DNA from 2 places in the Paenibacillus sp. cl130 genome. Region 1 is predicted to be linked to the other one. Evidence: riboswitches for the same ligand, from Rfam matches in the RefSeq annotation. Region 1 holds a riboswitch; the other holds the start of a gene.
The links. A riboswitch is a leader RNA that binds a small molecule or an ion and turns the genes downstream of it on or off. The one in region 1 is predicted to bind ZMP and ZTP.
Positions count from the first base shown of each region.

Region 1 (3,212 bases):
ATATTAAATTTTCCTCCCTCCTTATCTCGGTATTGGGTACTTTCAGTGTATGCTTGTACTGATTTCCCCCTTGTCCGCATAACGTGTACAAGAACAGACGGATAATGGAGGGATGGAGTATGCTGGCAGCCTCTGCCCATGCCGGGCAGGTTGTAACGATTCTGATCATGGCGGTAGCGCTAGGAATGGATGCGTTATCGCTGGGCGTAGGGATCGGCATGAAGGGGATACGCCTGCGAGACGTGCTGCGCATCAGTACTGTTATTGGCTTTTTTCACATTCTGATGCCATTGCTGGGAATGTTCACAGGCCATTATATGAGTTCTTTATTAGGTCATGTGACGGCCTACTTCGCAGGGGGGTTACTCATCCTTTTGGGCGGGCATATGGTGTATAATTCCTTTAAAGGGGACGGCGTACAGGTGTTGGATCATCGTTCGCCTTTAGGCCTTTTGCTGTTTGCACTTGGGGTGAGCGTTGACTCATTTTCTGTAGGAGTGTCACTGGGTATGTTCCAGAGTGATCTGGTGCTGTCCGTTCTGGCGTTTGGTTTTTGCGGGGGAGCAATGGCGATGTTGGGCCTGTTGCTGGGTCGCAAGGTCAGCCGCAATCTAGGAGATTATGGAGAAGCAGTGGGCGGTGCCATTTTGCTGGCATTCGGCTTTATGTTTATGTTTTGATTTTAGCGTAGACAGTGTAAAATAAATGCAGGATTATAGTAAGGGATTAGAATTATAGTAATCCTCTGTTTATATATTTTTTTAACATACGGGGGGTGAAAACGTTGAAGAATATCTTATTCGTATGCACAGGGAATACCTGTCGCAGTCCAATGGCTGAAGGGATGCTGCGTAAGTTGGCTGCTGAGCATGGGCTAGAACTGGAAGTGCGTTCTGCGGGAGTAGCCGCGATGGAAGGCACGCCGATATCCCGACATGCAGAGGCGGTTCTACGTGATCATGATATATCCGATCAGATCACTTCAACCCCTTTGAGCGACGGGCTTGCCGGGTGGGCGCATCTGATCTTAACCTTGACGCAAGGACATAAACAGCACGTAATTCAGCGCTTTCCCCAAACGGCGGGCAAAGTATTTACGCTTAAGGAATATGTGGAGAACCGGGATGCGGTGTTGAATGATGTACAGGAGTTGGATAGTTTATATGCTTCACAGCAGTTGATGGCTTCACTCGGACAAGAGCTATCGGCGCAGGAGCGTGAACGAATGATTGAATTACACCAACGGATTCCGGGCTTTGATATTTCTGATCCGTTTGGCGGTTCGCGAGAAGATTACGATGTCACAGCTGCGGAAATCCGTACGGCACTACATAAGCTGCTGGACAAGCTAAAGGCATCTTCCGAATAAAATTGGTATTACTCATCTGTTTTGTACGGAATCTGTTGATTTTCGGCGGTTAATCCGTTAAGATAAGGTGGAAAAATGAGAATCCGATGTAACTGGCGACAAAAGTGGGATTAACCACGATGGAGCATCGGATATACGGCCGGTCGCCTGGGCAAAAGAGCAATTCCACATAGGTGTGGACTGCTCTTTTTTTCATATACAAGTTATGCCAGATTTTTAGCTGAGAGTTGATTCCATTAAAGATTCTTCCATTTTTTCTGCTCGAAATCTGAAACATCGGCTATAATATAGTCAGATTGTGATCAGGAGAGAGTGTGTTGAACTTGGGGCATGAGACCGTGCCTAGTCTCTGAGAGGCTGTTCAACCAAAGGAGGTTCCAATGGTGGAACAATTAGATCATGAGATTCCGCTGGAAGCACAGACCACTTCTGTCGTGCGGGAAATCGCAGAAGCAGCCAGTCTCAAGGCTGGTCGCCTGCTGGTTATCGGCGTTAGCACAAGTGAAGTGGCTGGAAGTCGGATTGGTACGGCGGGAGCGCTCGATGTGGCTCAGCAACTGTTGTCTGGAGTAGAGTCTGTTCGCAGGGAGTATGGCTTTGATGTGGCGTTTCAATGCTGTGAGCATTTGAACCGAGCGCTGGTCGTTGAACGGGCTGTGCTGGAGCGATTGGGACTGATGGAGGTTGCAGCTGTTCCTGTTCGTACAGCAGGAGGCTCTATGGCTACCGTCGCCTATCGTTCTATGAGCGACGCGTGTTTGGCGGCGAACGTGCAGGCTCATGCCGGGATAGACATCGGCGAAACGCTGATTGGCATGCATCTGCGACCCATTGCTGTTCCGTTTCGCCCAAGCCTTCGCTGGATTGGCGAAGCACGTGTGACAGCAGCGTTCACCCGTCCTCCACTTATTGGCGGACAACGGGCGGTGTACAGTCTGGAGCAAGAAGTCGGCGGAAACTGCGATTAGCATTTGGCATGGCGGCATGTTTGTACTAATCTTTTTTGCATTGATGATGAGGTACCCAACAGAGGAGCAGGCGTTTGCTTGTATACCCAACAATTGACTATGGAGAGGGAGTAATCAATCATGATGGAACACCTGCGTAAAAGTGACCCGGCAGTGATGGAAGCAATGGGACTTGAACTGAAACGACAACGCCACAATATCGAGCTAATCGCATCCGAGAACATTGTCAGTGAAGCAGTAATGGAAGCCATGGGCTCCGTGCTGACGAATAAATATGCTGAAGGTTATCCGAACAAACGCTACTATGGTGGCTGTGAGCATGTAGATATCGTTGAAGACATCGCACGTGACCGCGCAAAAGAATTGTTCGGCGCCGAGCATGCTAACGTGCAGCCTCACTCTGGAGCACAAGCCAACATGGCGGTGTATTTGGCAGCTCTCAAACCTGGAGATACTGTACTGGGTATGAATCTGGCGCATGGTGGCCACTTAACACACGGAAGTCCGGTTAACGCTTCCGGCTTGTTGTATAACTTTGCTGCTTACGGTGTACGCGAAGACAACTTCCGCATCGACTACGATGAAGTGCGCAAGGCAGCCTTTAAGCATCGTCCTCGTCTGATTGTAGCTGGCGCGAGTGCATATCCGCGTACTATTGATTTTGAAGCTTTTGCTTCCATTGCCAATGATGTAGGTGCTTTGTTCATGGTGGATATGGCACATATCGCAGGTCTTGTGGCAGCGGGAATTCACCCAAGTCCAGTTCCGCATGCCCAATTTGTAACAACAACGACACACAAAACGCTGCGTGGTCCGCGTGGGGGTCTGATTCTGACTCGCAAAGCATGGGCGCAAGCGATTGATAAAGCTATTTT
Region 1 is NZ_FOYG01000011.1:21,515-24,726, forward strand. Features, by position in the region: gene BM358_RS23510 (manganese efflux pump MntP) at 120-680, shown strand; gene BM358_RS23515 (low molecular weight protein arginine phosphatase) at 785-1,369, shown strand; ZMP/ZTP riboswitch at 1,448-1,529, shown strand; gene BM358_RS23520 (TIGR01440 family protein) at 1,750-2,337, shown strand; gene glyA (serine hydroxymethyltransferase) at 2,458-3,212, shown strand, end outside.

Region 2 (3,212 bases), on a different contig from region 1:
ATTTATAGAAGAAAAGCTTACTCAAATACTCATAATTAAAAGGGGAAAAAGTACATGGTGTTTTTAACCATTCTATAAATTCACTCTTCCCTTTTTCCGTAATACCATATGATTTTTTGAATCTGCCTTCCTCTACCACTTCTTCATACTTGATAAGCTCCCCCTTTTCCATTTTTTTCAGCATAGGATATATGCTTCCGAAGCTGGCATCAATAAAGTTGGAAGTGCTTATCGTCATCTTCTGCTTGATTTCATATCCTGTCATATCCTTTTCGCAGAGGAACCCAAGTATTACATAAATCAACATAAAATCTATTCCTTCTTTCCTGGCATAGTGAATTATCCTTCTGAAATCAAAGGGAACTTATCTCTGTTTACATGTAGCTAATTTATATATAATCGATATATATCGTTTCGATATATAGAATGTAAAGGTTGACAATCGATTTGTCAATAGCGCTTGCTAAAACAAAGAATGAAAGTACTGCATTTTCAATATAAACAAAAAAATCTAAAAGGATGTTATCCCTTTAGATTTCTCAAAGTAAACTGCAATTTTTCAACATCTCTTCAGAAAAGTTTTGTACAAAGTTATTTTCTTTCTGTGCTTACAACAGGTGTAGGGATGGGTTTCGTAACTGCAACACGTTTGCTGAGGAGCGGCCTCACTTGTTTAAAGGTCAAAAAGGTTTTCGTATTTTCATCCCAAAGTCGGAACTTCAAAGATTGCAGACTGCTACTTACTGTGATCGTGGTCGCCTTTTGAAGTAACGGTGTCGCTTCATGTGCTTTTTCCAAATTATAATTTGGCACTTTTGGGCTCAAGTGATGAACGTGATGAAATCCGATATTGCCCGTAATCCATTGCAATACTTTAGGAAGCTTGTAGTAAGAACTGCCTTCTACGGCCGCATTAATATAGCTCCACTCTTCATCGTGCTCAAAATACGAATCCTCAAATTGGTGTTGTACATAGAACAGCCAGATTCCCAACATACCAGATACAAAAAAGATAGGTGCCTGTACGAGAAGGAAGGCCTGCCATCCAATAGCCCATGACAACAGTGCATACAAGGCAACGATGGATATATTCGTCACATAGGTGTTCATTTTTTCCTTGCGTTTGGCTGTCTTGATATTAAACCGATAGGAAATCAAAAAAGTATAGATCGGACCTAGTCCAAACATAACCCAAGGATTTCGATATATGCGATAGGCCAGCCGTGTCCATGTGGAAGCCTCTGTGTACTCTTCTACCGTAAGCACCCACATGTCACCTGTGCCTCTTTTATCCAGATTACTGCTGGTTGCATGGTGGATTGCGTGACTATTTTTCCATTGGTGATAAGGGCAGAGCGTAATAATACCTGTAATCGTTCCCACAATGTCGTTCAGCTTGCGGCTTTTGAAGAAGGATTGATGACCACAATCATGAAAAATAATAAATGTCCGTACCACAAACCCCGATGCAACAATGGCAATTGGAAGTGTCAGCCAGTACGAAACCGACAGACTAAGATAAGCAGCATACCACAATAGGATCAGTGGACCCAAGGTATTGATGAGTTGCAGAACGCTGGATTTTGTGTTTATTTTCTCGTAGGGAGCCATATTTTTTTTCAATTGGGCTAATGGGAGTTGTGTCATACTCATTATGATCCTCCTTTAAAATGACGCCTATACCTTGATCCTGTTAGGCGTACATGTTGATCTAATCTCAGTATAAGGTAAAGCCTCTAGGCGCTGTAGTCATAAACGTCAGCTCGGGTATATGACATTTGTCATATAGACAAGTAACACAACCCGTTTTCCAAATGTTCGCGGGTTTCTTTTCTGATGATTATTTGTTAAAATATAAGACATAATAACGCTGTATGTGACTGGCGAAGTCAGTGGAATGAACCACGAGGGAGCATACAAAAAAAGCGTACCGTTCGCCTGGGAGAAGTATTTGCAGAGGATTCGTCTGTCTTGACGACCTTGTGCAAATACTTTTTTTCGTTTTAAGACCATGACACCCTGTTGATAAATCATGCGATAAATTCAGAGGAGGCACGGACTATGGCTATAATCATGAAATCCAAAGAAGCAGCTGAGCAAGTATATGCAACGATCCGTTCACAGGTAGAAAAAATGAAGCAGCAAGGACACCGTCCCCATCTGGCGACCCTATTGGTAGAAGGCGATCCGGCATCTGCATACTATGCACGGACCAAGCAAAAAATAGCGGAGAAGCTGGGAATCTCATTTCATCTCCATACTTTTGACCGTCATGTTAGCGAAGCCGAGCTACTGCACCTGATCGGCAGTCTGAACGATGCATCCCATGTACATGGCATTATGCTGGAACTGCCGCTTCCCCAACATCTTTCTGCCTCCGTTATTAAACAATCCATCGCCCCCTACAAGGATATTGATGGAATAACACCTGATAACAAGCTGGCTACCGTAACAGGTGACGCCGGACTATATCCCGCAACACCTCAAGCCTGTATCGAGCTGCTCAAGCATTACGGTCACACCTTGGCAGGCAAAAATGTCACGCTCGTGGGCATCGGGCAGACAGTGGGACTTCCCCTTTTCCACATGTTGCAAAGAGAAAATGCCACCGTTACCGCCTGTCATGCAGGTACGCGTGATATTGCAGAGCATCTGAGCCATGCAGACATTGCCTTCGTCGCAGTCGGATGCCCTGATGTGATTACGCAGGATATGGTCCATCCCGGTCTGATTCTCGTGGATGCAGGAATTAACGAGACACTGGAAGGAAAAATCGTGGGTGACGCTGCTTCAAACGTGGGTGAAAAGGTACATGCCATTTCTCCGGTTCCCGGCGGTGTTGGCACCTTAACGACTGCGATTTTGTACAAAAATCTGCTCAAAGCGATACATCTGCAACACTACTCCAGAGAGGTGGTCTATTCATGAGTGAACTGTCTTGGAACAATTCCATCGGACATTTTCTGAAAGAGGCTGCAAGTGCAGCGCCTACCCCCGGCGGAGGAAGTGTATCCGCATTGGCTGCGGCACTAGGCGCGGCTATGACCTCCATGACCGCCAACCTTTCACAAGGAGAAAAATATGCGCACATCCATGAACAAATCACGGATGTCATTAGTAGCATGGAAAGATTGTCTACACATTGTGAGGAACTAATGGTCGCAGACATCCAATCCTTTGAACAGTACATGACCGCGCTGCGTTTGCCCAAG
Region 2 is NZ_FOYG01000010.1:104,972-108,183, reverse strand. Features, by position in the region: gene BM358_RS22865 (PadR family transcriptional regulator) at 1-307, opposite strand, end outside; gene BM358_RS22860 (Delta(5) desaturase DesA) at 592-1,653, opposite strand; ZMP/ZTP riboswitch at 1,867-1,951, shown strand; gene BM358_RS22855 (bifunctional 5,10-methylenetetrahydrofolate dehydrogenase/5,10-methenyltetrahydrofolate cyclohydrolase) at 2,062-2,928, shown strand; gene BM358_RS22850 (cyclodeaminase/cyclohydrolase family protein) at 2,925-3,212, shown strand, end outside.
Region 2: linked by a shared signal. The riboswitch ahead of BM358_RS22855 (bifunctional 5,10-methylenetetrahydrofolate dehydrogenase/5,10-methenyltetrahydrofolate cyclohydrolase) and the one ahead of BM358_RS23520 (TIGR01440 family protein) in region 1 are both predicted to bind ZMP and ZTP.